DNA from 3 places in the Streptomyces sp. NPDC006552 genome. Region 1 is predicted to be linked to each of the others. Evidence: predicted binding sites of a transcription regulator. Region 1 holds the regulator's gene; each other region holds the start of a gene.
What was found. Region 1 encodes HrcA, which represses chaperone genes, less so after heat shock. Its sites were predicted from a motif close to TTNGCACTCNGNNNNNCNGAGTGCNAA; they were not measured.
Positions count from the first base shown of each region.

Region 1 (7,049 bases):
CGCCTGGCCGTGCGAGGTGGTGGCGAGGACGCGCCCGTCGGGCGTCCAGCCGCGCACGGTGGTGGTCCAGCTCCCCCAGTACGTCAGGCGTGCGGCGGGGCCGCCGTCGACCGGGGCGGTGTGCACCTCGGGTGCGCCGTCGCGCCGTGACGTCCAGGCGACGGTCGTGCCGTCCGGGGAGAGACGGGGGTGGCTCACCGGTACGTCGTCGGCGCTGACGCGCCAGGCGCGGCCGCCGTCGACCGGCGCGGCCCACACGTCGTCCTCTGCGGTGAAGACCACCAGCTCGCCGTGGAGGTGGGGAAAGCGGAGGTAGGCAGGATTCGTCACTCCGTCACCCTAGGTTTGCGCAGGCCGCGCGTCAGCCTTTCGATCGTTTCGTACGTGGCTCATTTCCCTTGGAAGCAGGAGCAGTTGGGCTCGGGCGCGTGGACCGTGACGGTCCGCGTCACGGTCTGCGTGGCGCCCGGCCGCGGCGTGTGGTGCGCGGGCGCGGCCGGGGACCTGTGCCCGCTCTCGTGCGGCGTGGGGCCGTCCGGTGTGTACGTGGTCGTGGGCGTAGCGGCGCAGTTGCCGAGGACCTGGAGCCGGAACCGGACCTTCTTGTCGACCCGCGCGGTCAGCGTGCCGCGCACGCACTTGCCGGAGACGACGCCGTGCACCCGCCCCTTGACGGTGATGTCCTTGCCGTTCCGGGTCCGGCCGTGACAGTCCACGTTCACCTCGCCCGGCGCCGTGCGGGACGAGGGGCGGGACGACGCGGTGGACGCGCCGCTGTAGGTGGCGACACAGCTCAGCCAGGCGACGTCCGCGTGGATCCGGTCCAGTTCCCGCGTGGCCTGCGCGTCGGTGGTGGCGGCGACCGTGACCGTGTCGAGCCGGCCGTCGACGGGCCGGCACGCGACGGCCCCGGCGGCCAGGGCGGCGACGGCGCCGCCCACGGCCAGCGCCCGTCCGGTCCGTGCCCGTCGCGCGCCCCTGCGGATCCACCCTGTGTCCCCCATGTCCGGCAGGATGCCACTGCCGCGGGTACGCCGATAGGGCCGTTGCGGCCACTGTGCGGGGGCGGCGGCGCTCAGCCCCAGCGGCCGGTGCGGCCCAGCAGCAGCGCCACCGCCGCCGTGCCGGCCGTCGACGTCCGCAGCACGCTGCGTCCGAGCCGGAAGGGCCGCGCCCCGGCCTGCGCGAAGACCGCCAGCTCCTCCGGCGACACCCCGCCCTCGGGACCCACCACGAGCACGATCTCGCCGTCCGCCGGGAGCGGCGCGGAGGCCAGCGCGGCGCTCGCCGCGTCCCGGTCCTCGTGCAGGACGGCCGCCAGCCGCGCCCCGGCGAGCAGCGTCGCGACCTCCTTGGTGGAGGCCGCCTGCGCGACCTCGGGGAAGCGGACCCGGCGCGACTGCTTGCCGGCCTCGCGGGCGGTGGCCCGCCACTTGTTCAGCGCCTTGGTCCCGCGCTCACCGCGCCACTGCGTGATGCACCGGGACGCCGCCCACGGCACGATCGCGTCGACGCCCGTCTCGGTCATGGTCTCCACGGCCAGCTCCCCGCGGTCACCCTTGGGCAGCGCCTGCACCACGGTGATCCGGGGCCGCTCCACGGGTTCGGTGCGCACCGGCCCGGCCTCGACGACGAGGCGGTCCTTGCCCTCGGCGGCGGTGACGACGCCTTCGCTCCACGTCCCGTGCCCGTCGGTCAGGACGAGGGACTCGCCCGCCCGCAGCCGCTTGACGGAGACGGCGTGCCGCCCCTCGGGGCCGTCCAGTACGTAGCTGCACCCGTCCGGCACCGGGCCCTCGACCACGAACACCGGCGCGGTCACGCGGCACCGCGCTGTCCGAGCGTGGCCTTGGCGGCGACGAGTTCGGCGGCGAGGACCTCGACGAGCTGCCCGGCGGGCAGCTCCCGGGCCAGCCGGTGGCCCTGCCCCGCCCACAGCGCCATGGCCTGCGGGTCACCCGCCTTGGCGGCCGCCTTGCGCAGCGGTGACGTCATGTGGTGGATCTCCGGGTAGGCGGCGGGCGCGTACGGCCCGTGCTCGCGCAGGAAGCGGTTGACGAGGCCGCGCGCGGGCCGCCCGGAGAACGCCCGGGTCAGCTCGGTCCTGGTGAAGAGCGGGTCGGTCAGGGCCTGCTTGTGCGGGGCGGGCGCGCCGGACTCGGGCGTCACGAGGAACGCCGTCCCCAGCTGGGCCAGGTCGGCGCCCGCGGCGAGCACGGCGGCGATCTGCGCGCCGCGCATGATGCCGCCGGCCGCGATGATCGGCAGCCGGACCGCCTCGCGGACCTGCGCGATGAGCGCCAGCAGTCCGACGCCGCTGCCGTCGGCCTCGGGGTTGTCCCGGTGTGTGCCCTGGTGGCCGCCGGCCTCGATGCCCTGGACGCAGACGGCGTCCGCGCCGGACCGCTGGGCGGCGAGCGCCTCCTCCACGGTGGTCACGGTGACGGCGGTGAACGTGCCCACACCGCGCAGCGCCTCGGTCACCGCGGGAGTGGGGCAGCCGAACGTGAAGGTGACCAGCGCCACCGGGTCGTCGAGGAGGATGGCGAGCTTGGCGTCGTAGCCGTCGTCGCGTCCGCCGTCGGGGTCGCCGAGCGGGGTCTGGTACCAGCCGGCCTCACCGGCGAGCTGGTGGCGGTAGACGTCGACCGCGGCCGGGTCCGCGTACTCCGGCTGCGGCAGGAACAGGTTGACGCCGAACGGGCGGCCGGTCAGCGCGCGGACCTGCTTGATCTCCTCGTACATCCCGTCGGCCGTCTTGTACCCGGCGGCGAGGAACCCGAGGCCGCCCGCCTCGGAGACGGCGGCGACGAGCGCGGGACAGGACGCGCCGCCCGCCATGGGGGCCTGCACGATCAAACAGGGGCAGAGATCTGTCAGCGCGAGGGGCATGAGCGCATCGTGCCACGGACGCGTCGGACGGCCGAATCGGCTGTTCCGCCTGGCATGTGCCACCCCGGACGGGGTGGCACACCCTCAGACCTCACCGCCCGTTGAACGCGTCCTTCAACCGCGAGAACAACCCCTGCTGCCCCGGCTGGAACTGGCCCGTGGGGCGCTCCTCGCCGCGCAGCTTGGCCAGCTCGCGCAGGAGCCGCTCCTGCTCCGGTTCGAGCTTCTGTGGGGTCATGACCTCGACGTGCACGATGAGGTCGCCCCGGCCGCCGCCGCGCAGATGCGTGATGCCGCGCCCGTGCAGCGGGACCGACTGGCCGGACTGCGTGCCCGGCCGGATGTCGACCTCCTCCATGCCGTCGAGCGTCTCCAGCGGCACCTTCGTGCCGAGGGCCGCCGCCGTCATCGGGATGGTCACCGTGCAGTGCAGGTCGTCGCCGCGCCGCTGGAAGACGGCGTGCGGCAGCTCGTGGATCTCGACGTACAGGTCACCGGCGGGGCCGCCGCCGGGGCCGACCTCGCCCTCGCCCGCGAGCTGGATCCGCGTGCCGTTGTCCACACCGGCCGGGATCTTCACCGTCAGCGTGCGCCGCGACCGGATGCGGCCGTCGCCGGCGCACTCGGGGCAGGGCGTCGGCACGACGGTGCCGAACCCCTGGCACTGCGGGCACGGCCGGCTCGTCATGACCTGGCCGAGGAAGGAGCGCGTGACCTGGGAGACCTCGCCGCGCCCGCGACACATGTCGCAGGTCTGGGCAGAGGTACCGGGAGCCGCGCCCTCACCGCTACAGGTCGTACAGACCACAGCCGTGTCGACCTGGAGGTCCTTGGTGGTGCCGAAGGCGGCCTCGTCCAGCTCGATCTCGAGCCGGATCATGGCGTCCTGGCCGCGGCGCGTGCGCGAGCGGGGCCCGCGCTGCGACGCGGTTCCGAAGAACGCGTCCATGATGTCCGAGAAGTTCCCGAACCCACCGGCGCCGAAGCCTCCGGCGCCGCCTCCGCCGGCCCCCGACAGGGGGTCGCCCCCGAGGTCGTAGACCTGCTTCTTCTGCGGGTCGGAGAGCACCTCGTAGGCGGCGTTGATCTCCTTGAACCGCTCCTGCGTCTTCGGGTCCGGATTCACGTCCGGGTGAAGTTCACGAGCGAGCCTTCGAAAGGCCTTCTTGATCTCGTCCTGGGAAGCGTCGCGGCGCACGCCGAGTACGGCGTAGTAGTCCGTGGCCACTTACGACTCCGCCAGGATCTGTCCGACGTAACGTGCCACTGCGCGTACTGCTCCCATCGTTCCCGGGTAATCCATGCGGGTCGGGCCGACCACGCCGAGCTTGGCAACTGCCTCGCCGCCCGAACCGTAGCCGACCGACACGACGGACGTGGAGTTGAGTCCCTCGTGGGCGTTCTCGTGACCGATCCGTACGGCCATGCCCGAATCACCCACCTCACCAAGCAACTTGAGGAGCACGACCTGCTCCTCGAGGGCCTCCAGCACGGGCCGGATGGTGAGGGGAAAGTCATGTCCGAAGCGGGTGAGATTGGCGGTGCCGCCGATCATCAGCCGCTCCTCGGTCTCCTCGACGAGCGTCTCCAGCAACGTGGAGAGCACCGTCGTGACCGTGCCGCGGTCCTCCGCCTCGAAGGCCTCGGCCAGGTCCTGCACCAGCTGCGGCACGTCGGCGAAGCGGCGGCCCGCGACCCGGCTGTTGAGCCGGGCCCGCAGATCCGCCACGGACGATTCGCCGAACGGCGCCGGGCAGTCGATCATCCGCTGCTCCACGCGCCCGGTGTCCGTGATCAGTACGAGCATCAGGCGGGCGGGTGCGAGCGAGAGCAGCTCGACATGGCGCACGGTGGACCGGGTCAGGGACGGGTACTGGACGACCGCGACCTGCCGCGTCAGCTGCGCGAGCAGCCGCACGGTCCGTCCGACGACGTCGTCGAGGTCGACGGCGCCCTCCAGGAAGTTCTGGATGGCGCGCCGCTCCGGCCCGGTCATCGGCTTCACCGCGGTGAGCTTGTCGACGAAGAGGCGGTAGCCCTTGTCGGTGGGGATGCGCCCGGCGCTGGTGTGCGGCTGGGCGATGAACCCCTCGTCCTCCAGGGCGGCCATGTCGTTGCGCACGGTCGCCGGGGAGACGCCGAGGCTGTGCCGCTCGGTCAGCGCCTTGGAGCCGACGGGCTCCTCGGTGCCGACGTAGTCCTGGACGATGGCGCGCAGCACTTCGAGCCTGCGTTCACTGAGCATCGGCGCACACCTCCAGCAACTGTCCCTGATCGTTCTCGTGATCGTTCCGGTTCTGGCACTCGCTGCGCGCGAGTGCCAGTCGTCCCCGGCTCAGTGTACGGCCGGTGGGTACGGGCCCGGCAAGGCCGCTAGCTTCGGGGGATGCGAGTCATCGACTGGACGGCGTCCGGATGGGAAGAACTGGCGCCGCATGTGGGGCGAATCCGGCTGCCCGGCTGGGACTGTACGACCGGGCTGGTCGCGGGCGAGGACGCGGCCCTGCTGATCGACACCGGATCTTCACTGCGGGAGGGCGCCCGGCTGCGCGCGGACACGCGCCGCCTGCTGGGCCCGGACCGGAGGGTGACGCACATCGCGCTGACTCATCCGCACTTCGACCACGTCTTCGGCACGGCGGCCTTCGCGGGCGTCGAGGTCTACGGGGCCGCGGGCATCGACACCGTCTTCGCGGGCGGCGGCGCGGACGCGCTGCGCGCCGATGCCGTACGTCACGGCCTCGACCCCGATCTCGCGGGCGAGGCAGCGGATCTCCTGGTCACCCCGGGCCACCGGGTGTGCGGCGAGCGCACCCTCGACCTGGGCGGCGGCGTCCGGGTGCTGCTGGCGAACGTCGGCCCCGGGCACACCGGTCACGACCTCGCGGTCCTGGTCTCCGCGCCCTCGGGGCCGGAGATCGCCTTCTGCGGGGACCTGGTCGAGGAGTCGGGCGAACCCCAGGCGGGGCCGGACGCGGCCCCGCAGCGGTGGCCGGCCGCGCTGGACCGGCTGCTGGCGCTCGGCGGCGAGGACGCGCGCTACGTCCCGGGCCACGGTTCGGCGGTGAATGCGGCGTTTGTCCACGAGCAGCGCGCCACACTGGCGGGCCGCTCCGGCGTGTCGTAGGCGGCGCCCCCGGGCTTCTCTTATCGTCTGCCGAATGCGCCAGTACTCTGCCGACCTGACTCCTCCCTGGAAGCGGAACCGGTCCGTGCCCGAGGTCCCGGCGGAGCCGGACCTCGTCGTGGAGGAGGTCACCACGGGGTTCTGCGGCGCGGTCGTGCGCGTGGAGAAGACCGCGCAGGGGCCGACGGTGACCTTGGAGGACCGGTTCGGCAAGCACCGCGCGTTCCCGATGGAGCCGCGCGGCTTCCTGCTGGAGGGCAAGGTCGTCACGCTGGTCCGCCCCGCGGCCGGCGGCCCGGTCCGCCCCACCCGCACGGCGTCCGGTTCGCTCGCGGTGCCCGGCGCCCGCGCGCGCGTGGCCCGGGCGGGCCGCATCTACGTGGAGGGCAAGCACGACGCCCAGCTCATCGAACGGGTCTGGGGCGACGACCTGCGCATCGAGGGCGTGGCCGTGGAGTTCCTGGAGGGCGTCGACGACCTCCCGGCGATCGTGGCGGAGTTCGCCCCGGGCCCCGACGCGCGCCTGGGCGTCCTCGTCGACCACCTGGTCCCCGGTACGAAGGAGTGGCGCATCGCCCAGTCGGTGACGAGCGCCGACGCGCTGGTGGTCGGCCACCCGTACATCGACATCTGGGAGGCGGTGAAGCCGTCCTCGGTGGGCATCCGGGCCTGGCCCCGGGTCCCGCACGGCCAGGACTGGAAGACGGGCGTGTGCCGCGCCCTGGGCTGGCGCGTGGCGAACACGGGCGAGGCCTGGCAGCACATCCTGTCCCGGGTCCACTCCTACAGGGACCTGGAACCCGAACTCCTCGGCAAGGTGGAGGAACTGATCGACTTCGTGACGGCCCCAGAGATCTGAAGCCCCGCCAGGGGCGCGGGGAACTGCGCGCCCAGCCCCCACCGGGGCCGCACCCGCCCCGGACCGGCACCCCTGCGGAGCCAGGGCGCACCCGCGCGATCGACCCGCTCAGTCGACGAGGTCCCGCACGACCCCGTCGGCCAGCAACCGCCCCCGCAGGGTCAGCACGGC
Region 1 is NZ_JBEXOS010000088.1:2,754-9,802, forward strand. Features, by position in the region: partial or broken gene ABZY33_RS32845 (PDZ domain-containing protein) at 1-330, opposite strand, end outside; gene ABZY33_RS32850 (hypothetical protein) at 390-1,004, opposite strand; gene ABZY33_RS32855 (16S rRNA (uracil(1498)-N(3))-methyltransferase) at 1,076-1,822, opposite strand; gene ABZY33_RS32860 (nitronate monooxygenase) at 1,819-2,892, opposite strand; gene dnaJ (molecular chaperone DnaJ) at 2,984-4,120, opposite strand; gene hrcA (heat-inducible transcriptional repressor HrcA) at 4,121-5,137, opposite strand; gene ABZY33_RS32875 (MBL fold metallo-hydrolase) at 5,279-6,019, shown strand; gene ABZY33_RS32880 (DUF3097 domain-containing protein) at 6,054-6,878, shown strand; gene hemW (radical SAM family heme chaperone HemW) at 6,987-7,049, opposite strand, start outside.

Region 2 (7,049 bases), on a different contig from region 1:
ACCCGCGACACCTCGTCCGTGTAGTCGCGGTAGACGGCGAGATCCTGCCGCGAGGGGTAGGCGAACGCGACGTGGACGACCTTCTCGCGCAGGTCGGGCCGGGTCTCCAGAAGCAGTTCGTAGGCGTGCAGCCCGCGCACGATGTTCTTCGACAGCTCGGTCCGGTCCACCCGCACGATCACCTGCCGGCCCTCGCCCACCTGCTCGCGCAGCGCCGCGAGCCGCTCCTCGACGTCCGGGCGGCCCGCGCGCTCGCGCAGGAAGTCCGCGTCGGCGCCGAGCCCGTGCACCCCGATCCGCGTCCCCGACGTACCGCCGAGGATGCGCGTACAGCAGTCGGTGAACGCGTCCGCCCAGCGGCGGGTCAGGAAGCCGAGCCGGTCCGCGCCGAGCATCCCCTTCAGGATCTGCTCGGCGATGTCGTCGGGCAGCATCCGGAAGTAGTCGACGGGCGCCCACGGCGTGTGCGAGAAGTGCCCGATGCGCAGGTCGCCGCGGAGTTCGCGGAGCATGCCGGGGACCAGCGTCAGGTGGTAGTCCTGCACGACGACCGTCGCGCCGGGCGCGGCCTCCTCGGCCAGCGCCTCGGCGAAGGCCCGGTTGTACGCCTCGTACGACGCCCACTGGCGGCGGAACTCCGGCCCGAAGGAGGGCTCCAGCGGCGTCTGGTAGAGCATGTGGTGCACGAACCACAGCACCGAGTTCGCGACGCCGTTGTACGCGTCCGCGTGTACGTCCGCGTCGATGTCCAGCATCCGCACGCCCGGCTCGCTGACGCCGCGCCGGACGGCCTCGCGGTCACCTTCGGTGAGCGCCGAGCAGACCCAGAGCTTGTCCTCGACGACGCTGAGCGCGGAGACCAGGCCGCCGCCGCCGCGCCTCGCCTCGATCGGGCCGCCCTCGTCACCGTCCTTCAGGACGTAGGAGACGGGGCCGCGGTTGGACGCGACGAGAACCTCAGCAGCACCTTGCGTGGAAGCCATACGGGCACGCTAGCCCGGCTCGCCCCAGTTCAAACGTATGAGCGGAAGCGGCGCCGGACCGCTACGCCACCCGGCGCCACGCGTACTCGGCGATCTCGGCCATCGGTGGCCGCTCCTCGGTGTCGACCGGGTACGTGCGCGGCACGAAGCCGTCGGCGCCCCGCTCGAACTGGGTCAGCTCCGGGCGCACCAGGTGCCCGCGGGCCAGCCGCAGCTGCGCCGTGCGGTAGATCGCCGCGGCCATCCGGCCCAGCGCCTGCCCGTCCTGGTGGCGGTGGCGGCGCACCCCCACGTCGACCTGGGCCAGCGCCTCCAGGCCCACGGTGTGCAGCGCGTCCACGAGCAGCCCCAGCTCCACGCCGTAGCCGACGGGGAACGGCAGCCGCTCCAGGAGCGAGCGGCGCGCCGCGTACTCGCCGCCCAGCGGCTGGACGAACCCGGCGAGGCGGGGCCAGTGCAGGTTGAGGACCGGGCGGGCCATCAGCTCGGTGACCCGGCCGCCCTGGCCGCCCGTCTCGCCGAGCGGCCGGTCGTACATGGCCTTCACGAAGCTGACGCCCGGGTCGGTGAGGAGCGGTCCGGCGATCCCGGAGACGAAGTCCGCCGAGAACTCCTTCAGGTCCGCGTCGACGAAGCAGACGATGTCGCCGCTCGTGGCGTACAGCGACCGCCACAGCACCTCGCCCTTGCCGGGCCGCGCGGGCAGGCGCGGCAGGACCGCGTCCCGGTGCACGACGCGCGCCCCGGCCGCCGCGGCGACCTCGGCGGTGCGGTCGGTGGAGCCGGAGTCGACGACCACCAGCTCGTCGACGAGCGGCACCGCCGCCGTCATCAGCTCGCGCCGGATCACGGCGACGATCTCGCCGACCGTCTCCTGCTCGTCGAGCGCGGGCAGCACCACGCTCACCGTCTGGCCGGTGGCGCGCTTGGCGGCGAGCAGCCGGGGCAGCGGCCGGTCGGCCACGGACCAGGAGCGCCGGTCCAGCCAGCGCTCGACTTCTTCCAGCACGGTCTGCGGCTCCTCAGCGGCGGGGGCGTGGCCGCGGATGTGATCCATCTCGCGGTTCGGACGACTATCTCAAGGGTGCGGGCCTTCGGTTACAGTCTTGAACAAGGCCGGTGACCATCGCATGCCGGGGTCGCCGCCACCCAACCGCTTCACATAATCGAATACCGCTCATCCAGAGGGGCAGAGGGATACGGCCCGTTGAAGCCCCGGCAACCCTCCAGCCGGTCTCGTCCGCACACGCCAGTGCGCCCGCGAGGCTCCCGGCTAGGGAAGGTGCCAAATCCGTCTCGTGGCGAGATGCGCCGCGAGGAAGATGAGGAGAAAGGGCCTCGCCTCTCATGGCTGTACAGACCGTCGCCACCGAAACCGCCGCTTCTGCCGCGGGCACCGTCGACCTCGGGCCCGCCTCCGGCCTCTCCTGCCGGGAGTGCGGCACCACCTTCGAACTCGGGCCGATCTTCGCCTGCGCCGAGTGTTTCGGCCCCCTGGAAGTCGCCTACGACCTGCCCACCGGTGACCCCGAGGCGCTGCGCAAGCAGATCGAGGCGGGCCCGGCCAATGTCTGGCGCTACGCCCCCCTGCTGCCCGTCCCGGCCGACGTCGCCGAGAAGCCGAACCTGAACCCGGGCTGGACCAAGCTGGTCAAGGCCGACAACCTCGCCCGTGAACTCGGCGTCGAGCAGGGCAAGTTGTTCGTCAAGGACGACTCCGGCAACCCCACGCACTCCTTCAAGGACCGCGTCGTCGCGCAGGCCATCGAGGCCGCGCGCGCCTTCGGCTTCACCACCCTGTCCTGCTCCTCCACGGGCAACCTGGCGGGTGCCGTCGGCGCCGCCGCCGCGCGGGCCGGCTTCCGCTCGTGCGTGTTCATCCCGCACGACCTGGAGCAGGGCAAGGTCGTCATGGCCGGTGTCTACGGCGGTGACCTCGTCGCCATCGAGGGCAACTACGACGACGTGAACCGCTTCTGCTCCGAGCTGATCGGTGACCCGCTGGGCGAGGGCTGGGGCTTCGTCAACGTGAACCTGCGCCCGTACTACGGCGAGGGCTCCAAGACGCTGGCCTACGAGATCTGCGAGCAGCTCGGCTGGCGGCTCCCGGACCAGCTGGTCATCCCGATCGCGTCCGGCTCGCAGTTCACGAAGATCGACAAGGGGCTCCAGGAGCTGATCAAGCTCGGCCTCGTCGAGGACAAGCCGTACAAGCTGTTCGGCGCCCAGGCCGAGGGCTGCTCGCCGGTCTCGGTGGCGTACAAGGCCGGTACGGACGTGGTCCGCCCGCAGAAGCCCGACACCATCGCCAAGTCGCTCGCCATCGGCAACCCGGCCGACGGTCCCTACGTGCTCGACATCGCGCGCCGCACGGGCGGCGCCGTGGAGGACGTGAACGACGAGCAGGTCGTCGACGCGATCAAGCTGCTCGCGCAGACGGAGGGCATCTTCGCGGAGACGGCGGGCGGGGTGACGGTGGGGGTCACCAAGAAGCTCATCGAGGCCGGGCTGATCGACCCGTCGCTGACCACGGTGGTCCTGAACACGGGTGACGGCCTGAAGACGCTGGACGCCGTCGCGGAGTCCTCGCAGGCCACGGCCACGATCCGGCCCAGCCTGGAGGCGTTCCGCGCCGCGGGGCTCGCCGCCGAGTAGTGCCCGCCGGCGGCCGTCCGTGGCCGGTCGCGCAGTTCCCCGCGCCCTGACGGGGCGCTACGTACCCCGAGGTGAGTGAATCCATGAGCGTCAACGTCCGCATCCCCACCATCCTGCGTACCTACACCGGCGGCCAGGCCGAGGTGAGCGCCGAGGGTGCCACGCTCTCCGAGGTCCTCGCGGACCTGGAGCGGAACCACACCGGGATCGCCGCGCGCGTCCTGGACGACCAGGGCAAGCTGCGCCGCTTCGTGAACGTCTACGTCAACGACGACGACGTCCGCTTCGAGCAGGGCCTGCAGACCGCCACGCCCGACGGCGCCGGCGTCTCGATCATTCCGGCCGTCGCCGGCGGATGATCGCATTCCGCTTTACCCGGCGTCACTGACATTGCCCCCTCCGCGAGAGAAGCGGAGGGGGCAATTCTGCATGGTTGAGCACGGTACAGTTGGGGAAGCTGCTCCCTTTCCGTATGTGGCGCATGACGGGCGCATATGAGTTTCCGCGCGAGCCGCGACAAGAAGCAGCCAAACTGCCCGGCCCATTCGGCCCCTTTACGGCATTTACGCGGCCCGACTTGCCCCGGGTTCCGGCGAGTCGCCCTGGTTCCACCGCTCGCGCGCGCCCAGAATTCTCGTCCGATTGACCTGTTGCAGACGGCAGTTGGGCAGATACATTCAGCCGCGGTCGACGCGTTCCGGCGCACACCCCCACCCATTGGGGAGGGTGAGGTCTGACCCGGATCCGCGAAGTGCGGGTCTGTGCAAGGGCCAGTAATAGGGGAGTTAGGCATGGCTCAGGGCACCGTCAAGTGGTTCAACGCGGAGAAGGGGTACGGCTTCATCGCGGTCGACGGTGGTGCGGATGTATTCGTCCACTACAGCGCGATTCAGATGGACGGTTACCGCACCCTCGAAGAGGGTCAGCGAGTGGAATTCGAGATCTCGCAGGGCCAGAAGGGGCCGCAGGCTGACATGGTCCGCCTGGCCGCCGGCTGACGCGCGTCGCGACTGACAGCAGGCTTGGCACGACACGAAGGGTCCGTGTCCCCGTCAGGGGGCGCGGACCCTTCGCGCTGCGCGACCCCGCGCCCCACCAGGCGTGCGCCCCCTCGTACGCGGCACGCGCCCCCGCCGATTCTGTGGTAGCCGCTTGCACTCGCATGGGTCGAGTGCTAATCATTGGGCTTAGCACTCTCCGCGTGAGAGTGACAGAACTTGGATCGGGTCGGTGAGGTCCAGGGGCCGGGTGGGGCAAGGAACCACAAGGCTCAGGGGCCGTCCGTCGCGGGCACCAGCACGGTCCGTTTGCTTGCTTTTCCACCCCGTCCGGGAGGACCACTTCACATGGCCAAGATCATCGCGTTCGACGAGGAGGCACGGCGCGGCCTCGAGCGCGGCATGAACCAGCTCGCCGACGCCGTCAAGGTGACCCTGGGCCCCAAGGGTCGCAACGTCGTCCTCGAGAAGAAGTGGGGCGCCCCCACGATCACCAACGATGGTGTCTCCATCGCCAAGGAGATCGAGCTCGAGGACCCGTACGAGAAGATCGGCGCCGAGCTGGTCAAGGAGGTCGCGAAGAAGACGGACGACGTCGCCGGTGACGGCACGACGACCGCGACCGTCCTGGCCCAGGCCCTGGTGCGCGAGGGTCTGCGCAACGTGGCCGCCGGTGCCAACCCGATGGCCCTCAAGCGTGGCATCGAGAAGGCCGTCGAGGCCGTCTCCGCCGCCCTGCTCGAGCAGGCCAAGGACGTGGAGACCAAGGAGCAGATCGCTTCGACCGCCTCCATCTCCGCCGCCGACACCCAGATCGGCGAGCTCATCGCCGAGGCCATGGACAAGGTCGGCAAGGAAGGCGTCATCACCGTCGAGGAGTCCCAGACCTTCGGTCTGGAGCTGGAGCTCACCGAGGGTATGCGCTTCGACAAGGGCTACATCTCGGCGTACTTCGCCACCGACATGGAGCGTATGGAGGCGTCGCTCGACGACCCGTACATCCTGATCGTCAACTCGAAGATCGGCAACGTGAAGGACCTCCTTCCGCTGCTCGAGAAGGTCATGCAGTCCGGCAAGCCGCTGCTGATCATCGCCGAGGACGTCGAGGGCGAGGCCCTGTCGACCCTGGTCGTCAACAAGATCCGTGGCACCTTCAAGTCCGTCGCCGTCAAGGCCCCGGGCTTCGGTGACCGCCGCAAGGCCATGCTCGGCGACATCGCCATCCTCACCGGTGGCACCGTCATCTCCGAGGAGGTCGGCCTCAAGCTGGAGAACGCCGGTCTCGACCTGCTCGGCCGCGCCCGCAAGGTCGTCATCACCAAGGACGAGACGACGATCGTCGACGGCTCCGGTGAGAGCGACCAGGTCCAGGGCCGCGTCAACCAGATCCGTGCCGAGATCGAGAACAGCGACTCGGACTACGACCGCGAGAAGCTCCAGGAGCGCCTCGCCAAGCTCGCCGGCGGCGTGGCCGTCATCAAGGCGGGCGCGGCCACCGAGGTCGAGCTCAAGGAGCGCAAGCACCGCATCGAGGACGCCGTGCGCAACGCGAAGGCGGCCGTCGAAGAGGGCATCGTCGCCGGTGGCGGCGTGGCTCTCCTCCAGGCCTCCGCGGTCTTCGAGAAGCTGGAGCTCGAAGGTGACGAGGCGACCGGCGCCAACGCCGTGAAGCTCGCCCTGGAGGCCCCGCTCAAGCAGATCTCCGTCAACGGTGGTCTCGAGGGTGGCGTCGTCGTGGAGAAGGTGCGCAACCTTCCCGTCGGCCACGGTCTGAACGCCGCGACCGGTGAGTACGTCGACATGATCGCCGAGGGCATCATCGACCCGGCGAAGGTGACGCGCTCTGCCCTGCAGAACGCCGCCTCCATCGCCGCGCTGTTCCTCACCACCGAGGCCGTCATCGCTGACAAGCCGGAGAAGGCCGCTGCCGGCGGCGGTGCTCCGGGCGGCATGCCGGGCGGTGACATGGACTTCTGATCCGGTCCCCGACCTGATCAGCTTGTCTGTACGTCCCGAGGGCGGCACCTCCTCTTCGCGAGGGGGTGCCGCCCTCGGGCGTTTGCGCGTCCCCGGCCGTCTTCGCACGTCCCTTGTCCCCTTGATCGCCACGGGTTACTGTCCCCGGGCGCGTACTGGGGAGTAGAGCGCGGTTCGCGGGGCGGGTGGGGGACATGAGCGACAGCGACAGCAATGGTGGACCGGAGCGGGGCACGAACGCGGTGGGGCAGGCCATCTCGGCCGTGGCCCTCGTGGGGGCGCTCGCCGTGGGCTTCTGGGCGATCTCGAAGGAGTCGGCCTCCGACCAGGGCGGCGCGCCCGAGGCCGCCGCGTGTTCCGGGGGCGTGGCGGAGAAGGGCGACGAGGCGGCCGGGCGGGTCTCCGGGGCCCAGCTGTGCTCGGCGCTCAACCAGCG
Region 2 is NZ_JBEXOS010000015.1:126,512-133,560, reverse strand. Features, by position in the region: gene ABZY33_RS12465 (trehalose-6-phosphate synthase) at 1-983, opposite strand, end outside; gene ABZY33_RS12460 (glucosyl-3-phosphoglycerate synthase) at 1,045-1,992, opposite strand; SAM riboswitch class I at 2,158-2,312, shown strand; gene thrC (threonine synthase) at 2,331-3,638, shown strand; gene ABZY33_RS12450 (MoaD/ThiS family protein) at 3,722-3,997, shown strand; gene ABZY33_RS12445 (cold-shock protein) at 4,430-4,636, shown strand; gene groL (chaperonin GroEL) at 4,985-6,613, shown strand; gene ABZY33_RS12435 (DUF6215 domain-containing protein) at 6,808-7,049, shown strand, end outside.
Region 2: the regulator HrcA is predicted to act here: its motif matches at 4,790-4,816, upstream of groL (chaperonin GroEL).

Region 3 (7,049 bases), on a different contig from region 1:
GGTGTCTGATGGTGGGCTGTGACAGAGCACCGCGCCACGGCCCACCCGGACACCGCCACCCGCGCCATCGAGACCGTCTTCCGCATGGAGGCCCCGCGCATCATCGCCGCCGTCACCCGCATCGTGCGCGACGTCGGCATCGCCGAGGAGCTGGCCCAGGACGCCCTGGTCGCGGCCCTGGAACAGTGGCCGCGGCAGGGCGTCCCGGACAGCCCCGGCGGCTGGCTCACCGCCGTCGCCCGGCGCCGCGCCGTCGACCTGGTGCGCCGCCGCGAGAACTACGCGCGCAAGCTCCAGGAAGTGGGCCGGGCCACGGAGTTCGCTTACGAGGCACCGGCCGTCGCCGACCCGGACGACATCGACGACGACCTCCTGCGGCTGGTCTTCATGAGCTGCCACCCGGTGCTCTCCGCCGAGGCCCGCGTCGCGCTCACCCTGCGGCTGCTCGGCGGCCTCACCACCGCCGAGACCGCCCGCGCGACGCTCACCCCCGAACCGACGGTCGCCCAGCGCATCGTCCGCGCCAAGCGCGCGCTCGCCACCCGCAACGTCGCCTTCGAGGTGCCCACGGGCCCCGACCGAGAAGCCCGGCTCGGCTCCGTCCTCGAGGTCATCTACCTCGTCTTCAACGAGGGGTACGCGGCCACGGCCGGCGACGACTACCTGCGGCCCGGCCTGTGCGAGGACGCCCTGCGCCTCGCCCGGGTGCTCCAGTCGCTGATGCCCAAGGAGCCCGAAGTGCACGGTCTGGCCGCGCTGCTGGAGCTCCAGTCCTCCCGGGCCGCCGCCCGTACCACCGCCGACGGCGCGCCCGTCCTGCTGCGGGCGCAGAACCGCGGGCGGTGGAACACCCTGCTGATCCGCCGCGGGTTCGCCGCGCTCACCCGCGCGGACGCGGTGGCGTCGGGACCGCCCGGCCCCTACGTCCTCCAGGCCGCGATCGCCGCCTGCCATGCGCGGGCCACCACGTACGAGGAGACCAACTGGGCCCAGATCGCCACCCTGTACGGGCTCCTCGCCGCCCGCGCGCCGTCCCCGGTCGTGGAGGTGAACCGGGCGGTGGCCGTCTCGATGGTGGACGGTCCCGCGGCGGCGCTGGAGATCGTCGACGCGGTCGCCGGCGCACCGGCGCTGCGCGACTACCACGTGCTGCCGAGCGTGCGCGGGGATCTGCTGGAGCGGCTCGGGCGGCTCGGCGAGGCGCGGGCCGAGTACGCGCGGGCGGCGTCCCTGACGCGGAACGCGCGCGAGCGGGAGCTGCTGCTGGGCCGGGCGGAGTCCGGGCCGACGGGGGAGCGGGAGCGGTGACCGCGACGGCGGCTCAGGCGCCCTCGGTACGCGGGAGCGGCTGTCCGAGCAGCATCGTGGGGGCTCCGGCGACCCGGGTCAGAAAGACCGTCAGCGCCCGCTTCCCGTAAGGCTTCGGCATCACCTTGCGCCGCAACTCCTCCGGCTCGACGGCCGATCCGCGCTTCTTCACGGTCAGCACCCCGACCTCCCGCTCCCGCAGCAGCGCCTTCAGCTTCTTCACGCTGAAGGGGAGGTGCCCGGTGATCTCGTAGGCGGCGGCGTAGGGAGTCGCTCGCGCGGCGTCGGCGGTGACGTACGCGATGGTTTCGTCGATCAGCCCGCCGCCGACCTGCTCGGCCACCTCGGCGACCAGGTGCGCGCGGATGACGGCGCCGTCCGGCTCGTACAAGTACCGTCCCACCGGCCGCACCCCGGGGTCCGCGAGGCCCCGCCCGACCAGCTCCCGCGGGCCCGGCAGCAGGGTGGCGCGGCGGCGGCCCGGCTGGGTGCCGAACCACAGGACGGCCTCCTTCACGTCACCGCCGTCCGAGATCCACTCCGCCTCGGCCTCCGGCGGGATCGCCTCGTGCGGGATGCCGGGCGCGATCTTCAGCGCGGCGCGCGGTGCCGCGAGCGCGGTGGCCACGGCCCAGGACAGCGGCGGGGAGTAGGCCTCGGGGTCGAAGATGCGGCCCCGCTTGGCGGAGCGCCGGGCGGGATCGACGAAGACGGCGTCGTACGCGGCCGTGTCCACCTCCGTCACGTCCGCCTCCCGCACCTCGATCAGGCCGTCGAGGCCGAGCGCGGCGGCGTTGGCCCGCGCGACCGCGCAGGTCCCCGGGTCGCGGTCGACGGCGAGCACCCGGATGCCGGCGCGGGCCAGCGCGATCGCGTCGCCGCCGATGCCGCAGCACAGGTCGGCGACGGACCCGACGCCGAGGGCGCGCAGCGACTGCGCGCGGTGGGCGGCGACGCTGGTCCTGGTCGCCTGTTCGACCCCGTTCGGCGTGAAGTACATCCGGGCCGCGTCCCCGGCCCCGAACTTCGCCACCGCCCGCTGCCGCAGCCGCGCCTGCGCGAGCGCCGCCGAGACAAGGCCGGCCGGGTGATCGCGGCGCAGCCGGGTGGCGAGCGCGATCTCCTGGGCCGGATCGTGGTCGCGGACCGTGTCGAGCAGGGTCTGTCCCTCCGGGGTGAGGAGGGCGTGGACGTCGGCGGGGGTGGAGAGTGGGCTCACCCGGTCCATTGTGGGCCAGTCGGTGGACGGTACGCGCAGGGCGGCGGTGTCAGCCCCCGGTCACGGCTCTGAGCTGCGAAGATCCGGCGCCATGCGCCTAGTGGGACAAGATGAGGAAACGGCCCCGACGGTGACGCGAACCCGCCCCGGCGACCGGCCTGCCGCCCCCCGCGTCCCGTCGGCGGAGCCTTACGCGGCCGCGGGCCGGGCGAGCCCCGAGAACCCGCGTTCTCGGACGGGCCCCCGGGCGGCGGTCCCCCGGAACTTCTGGGCGCGTGCCGCCGGGCTCCGGTACGCGGCCGTCTGCGTGCTGGCCGCGGCGCTGCTCACCGGCTGCGCCCAGTCCGTCGACCCGATCGCCCGCATGGGACGAAAGGCGGCCCAGAAGGTCCGGCACGAGCGGGCGGGACAAGGAGCGCCGGGCGGGACCCGGGGTGACCGGTGGGGGCCGGGGGCGGGGGCGGCGAGTGGAGCGCGGGGTGCCGGGGCGAGAGCTGCGGATGGAGCCCCGGGTGGCTGGTGGGGGCCGGAGGCCGTTGGTGGGGACCGTGGTGACCGGTCGGGTGAGGCGGGGGCGGGTGAGGCCCGGCGGGATCGGCTCCGGGGCGGCGGGGAGGCGGACCGAGCCGCGGCCGCCGACGCACTCGGTGCCGCTGGTGCGGTCGGGGTGCGGGGCGCCCGTCCCGGCGCGCCCGGGACGGGCCCGTGGTCGAGGACGGCCGCCGCCGCCGTCGTCTCCACCGCCCCCGCCCACCGCGTCTTCCCGCCGCGCGCGCGGGGCGCGGTCCCGCGGGTCGTGGACCGGGTGCCGACCCGGGACCGGGTCGTCTTCCTCGTCTTCGACGACGGCGCGGGCACGGACCCCCGCTTCGCCGGCCTGGTCCGTGCGCTGCGCCTGCCCGTCTCGGTCTTCCTCACCGGCGGCGTCCCGGGACCCGGCCGCGACCACTTCGGGGAGTTGCGCGCACTGGGCGCGGGTATCCAGAACCGCACCCTGACGCGGCCCTTCCTGCCCGGCCTCGGCCCCGTGGCCCAGCACGCGGAGATCTGCGGCCAGCGGGACCGCGTCAAGGGCCGCTTCGGCACGGCGCCGCGCCTGCTCAGCCCGCCCTACGGCGCCTACGACGCGGGCACCCTGCGGGCGGCGGGCGCCTGCGGCATCGACGCGATCGTGCTGGGCCGGGCCCACGACGACCGCGGCCCCCTGCGCCCCGGCGACATCATCCACACCCATGCCGCCGCGCCCTCGCTCACCAGGACGACCACCCGTCTCCTGGCGCGGATCCGGGCCCGGCATCTGAAGGTGGCCCGCCTGGAGAGCTACCTGTAAGAAGCCCGCGGACCCGCCGGAAAACCGCGCCGCGCCACAGCCGACTGGCACTCCGCTTGACCGAGTGCTAATCGCAGTCATAGTCTCGCTCCTGGCACTCACCACTGGAGAGTGCCAACAGCGACGGGCAGGTCCGGCACCCGCGACGACGGATCCACCTGGTCGCCACCTCAGACTCTTAACCCCGTGAGATCTCCGAAGGGGGAGACCGGATCGTGACGACCACCAGCTCCAAGGTTGCCATCAAGCCGCTCGAGGACCGCATTGTGGTCCAGCCGCTCGACGCCGAGCAGACCACGGCCTCCGGCCTGGTCATTCCGGACACCGCGAAGGAGAAGCCCCAGGAGGGCGTCGTCCTCGCCGTGGGCCCGGGGCGCTTCGAGAACGGCGAGCGCCTGCCGCTCGACGTGAAGACCGGCGACATCGTGCTGTACAGCAAGTACGGCGGCACCGAGGTCAAGTACAACGGCGAGGAGTACCTCGTCCTCTCGGCCCGCGACGTTCTCGCGATCATCGAGAAGTAAGCAGACCGAGAAGCGGCTTTCCGCTGTGAATTGCGCCCCTGGCACCCGCGATCGTAAGAAGCCGGGGTCGGGGGCGCGGTTCGTGCACCCTGAAGTTTTCCGTAGTTTTCGAGAGGGCTGAACCGCTCCCATGGCGAAGATCCTGAAGTTCGACGAGGACGCCCGTCGCGCCCTCGAGCGCGGCGTCAACAAGCTTGCCGACACGGTCAAGGTGACGATCGGTCCCAAGGGCCGCAACGTCGTCATCGACAAGAAGTTCGGCGCCCCCACCATCACCAACGACGGTGTGACCATCGCCCGCGAGGTCGAGGTCGAGGACCCGTACGAGAACCTCGGCGCCCAGCTCGTGAAGGAGGTGGCGACCAAGACCAACGACATCGCGGGTGACGGTACGACCACCGCCACCGTGCTGGCCCAGGCCCTGGTCAAGGAAGGCCTGCGCAACGTCGCCGCGGGTGCCTCCCCGGCCGCCCTGAAGAAGGGCATCGACGCCGCGGTGAAGGCCGTGTCCGAGGACCTCCTCGCGACCGCCCGCCCGATCGACTCGAAGTCCGACATCGCCGCCGTCGCCGGTCTGTCCGCCCAGGACAGCCAGGTCGGCGAGCTCATCGCCGAGGCGATGGACAAGGTCGGCAAGGACGGTGTCATCACCGTCGAGGAGTCCAACACCTTCGGCCTGGAGCTGGACTTCACCGAGGGCATGGCCTTCGACAAGGGCTACCTGTCCCCGTACTTCGTCACCGACCAGGAGCGTATGGAGGCCGTCCTCGACGACCCGTACATCCTGATCCACCAGGGCAAGATCGGGTCCATCCAGGACCTGCTCCCGCTCCTGGAGAAGGTCATCCAGGCCGGTGGCTCCAAGCCGCTGCTGATCATCGCCGAGGACGTCGAGGGCGAGGCCCTGTCGACCCTGGTCGTGAACAAGATCCGCGGCACGTTCAACGCCGTCGCGGTCAAGGCCCCCGGCTTCGGCGACCGCCGCAAGGCGATGCTCCAGGACATGGCCACCCTCACCGGTGCCACCGTCATCGCCGAGGAGGTCGGCCTCAAGCTCGACCAGGCCGGTCTGGACGTGCTGGGCTCCGCCCGCCGCGTCACCATCACCAAGGACGACACCACGATCGTCGACGGTGGCGGCAACAAGGCCGACGTCGAGGGTCGCGTCAACCAGATCAAGGCCGAGATCGAGAACACGGACTCCGACTGGGACCGCGAGAAGCTCCAGGAGCGCCTCGCGAAGCTCGCCGGCGGCGTCTGCGTGATCAAGGTCGGTGCCGCGACCGAGGTCGAGCTCAAGGAGAAGAAGCACCGTCTGGAGGACGCCATCTCCGCGACCCGCGCCGCGGTCGAGGAGGGCATCGTCTCCGGTGGTGGCTCCGCGCTCGTCCACGCCGTGAAGGTGCTCGCCGACGGCCTCGGCAAGGAGGGCGACGAGGCCACCGGTGTCGCCGTCGTCCGCCGCGCCGCCGTCGAGCCGCTGCGCTGGATCGCGGAGAACGCGGGCCTGGAGGGCTACGTCATCGTCTCCAAGGTCGCCGAGCTCGAGAAGGGCTCCGGCTACAACGCCGCGACCGGTGAGTACGGCGACCTGGTCAAGGCCGGCGTCATCGACCCGGTCAAGGTCACGCGCTCCGCGCTGGAGAACGCCGCGTCCATCGCCTCCCTGCTCCTGACGACCGAGACCCTGGTCGTCGAGAAGCCGGCCGAGGAAGAGGCCGAGGCCGGTCACAGCCACGGTCACTCGCACTGACCCGCTCCGCTGAAGTGACCTGAGGCCCGGCCCCCTGTGTTCTGGGGGGCCGGGCCTCCTGGTTCTGTGGATGCGCGTCTGCCTGGTTCTGACGTCCGCCGGGCGCGCCCCTGAGGTGCACGGCTTCGCCGTGACCTCCCCGGGGAGGCTGCGCGCAGCGGATGCCTCCAGGGGCGCGGGGAACTGCGCGACCAGCCCCCACCGGGGCCGCACCCGCGATACGGACCTACTGCGGCCCGTACTTGCGCCTCGTCCGAGACGTGACCCCGCCGAGCAGAGACCGCGGCGTCACCTTCGCCACCCCCATCAGCGCCTTGTACCGCGGATCGGGGATCGAGAGGGACTTGCCGCGGGAGAGATCCGTGAGCGCCGCCGCGACCAGTTTGTCGGCGTCCAGCCACATCCACTTCGGGATGTTGTCCGTGCCCATGTCGGCCCGCTGGTGGAACTCCGTGCGGACGAAGCCGGGGCACAGCGCCATCAGCCGCACCCCGGAGCCCGCCAGGTCCTTCGCCACCCCCTGGGTGAACTGCACGACCCACGCCTTGGACGCCCCGTAGGTGCCGCGCGGCACGAACGCCGCCACCGACGCCACGTTGATCACGCCCCCGCGCCCGCGCTCACGCATCACCTCCGTGGCCGCCGACGTCAGCCGCAGCACCGCCTCGCAGTGCACCTTCAGCATGGTCAGCTCATCGGCGAGGGGGACCTCCAGATAGCGGCCCTTGTTGCCGAACCCGGCGTTGTTGACGAGCAGATCGACCGCGGCCTTGCGGTCCCGCAGCCGCTTCTCGACGGCCGCGATCCCCTTGTCCGTGGCGAGGTCGGCGGTGAGCACCTCGGCCTCGATGCCGTGCCGGTCGTGCAGTTCGGTCGCCTGCTCCTGGAGCCGCGCGGTGTCGCGGGCGACGAGCA
Region 3 is NZ_JBEXOS010000079.1:20,876-27,924, forward strand. Features, by position in the region: gene ABZY33_RS31640 (DUF6596 domain-containing protein) at 85-1,308, shown strand; gene ABZY33_RS31645 (class I SAM-dependent methyltransferase) at 1,322-2,536, opposite strand; partial or broken gene ABZY33_RS31650 (polysaccharide deacetylase) at 2,835-2,918, shown strand; gene ABZY33_RS31655 (polysaccharide deacetylase family protein) at 3,195-3,857, shown strand; gene groES (co-chaperone GroES) at 4,073-4,381, shown strand; gene groL (chaperonin GroEL) at 4,512-6,134, shown strand; gene ABZY33_RS31670 (SDR family oxidoreductase) at 6,361-7,049, opposite strand, start outside.
Region 3: the regulator HrcA is predicted to act here: its motif matches at 3,902-3,928, upstream of groES (co-chaperone GroES).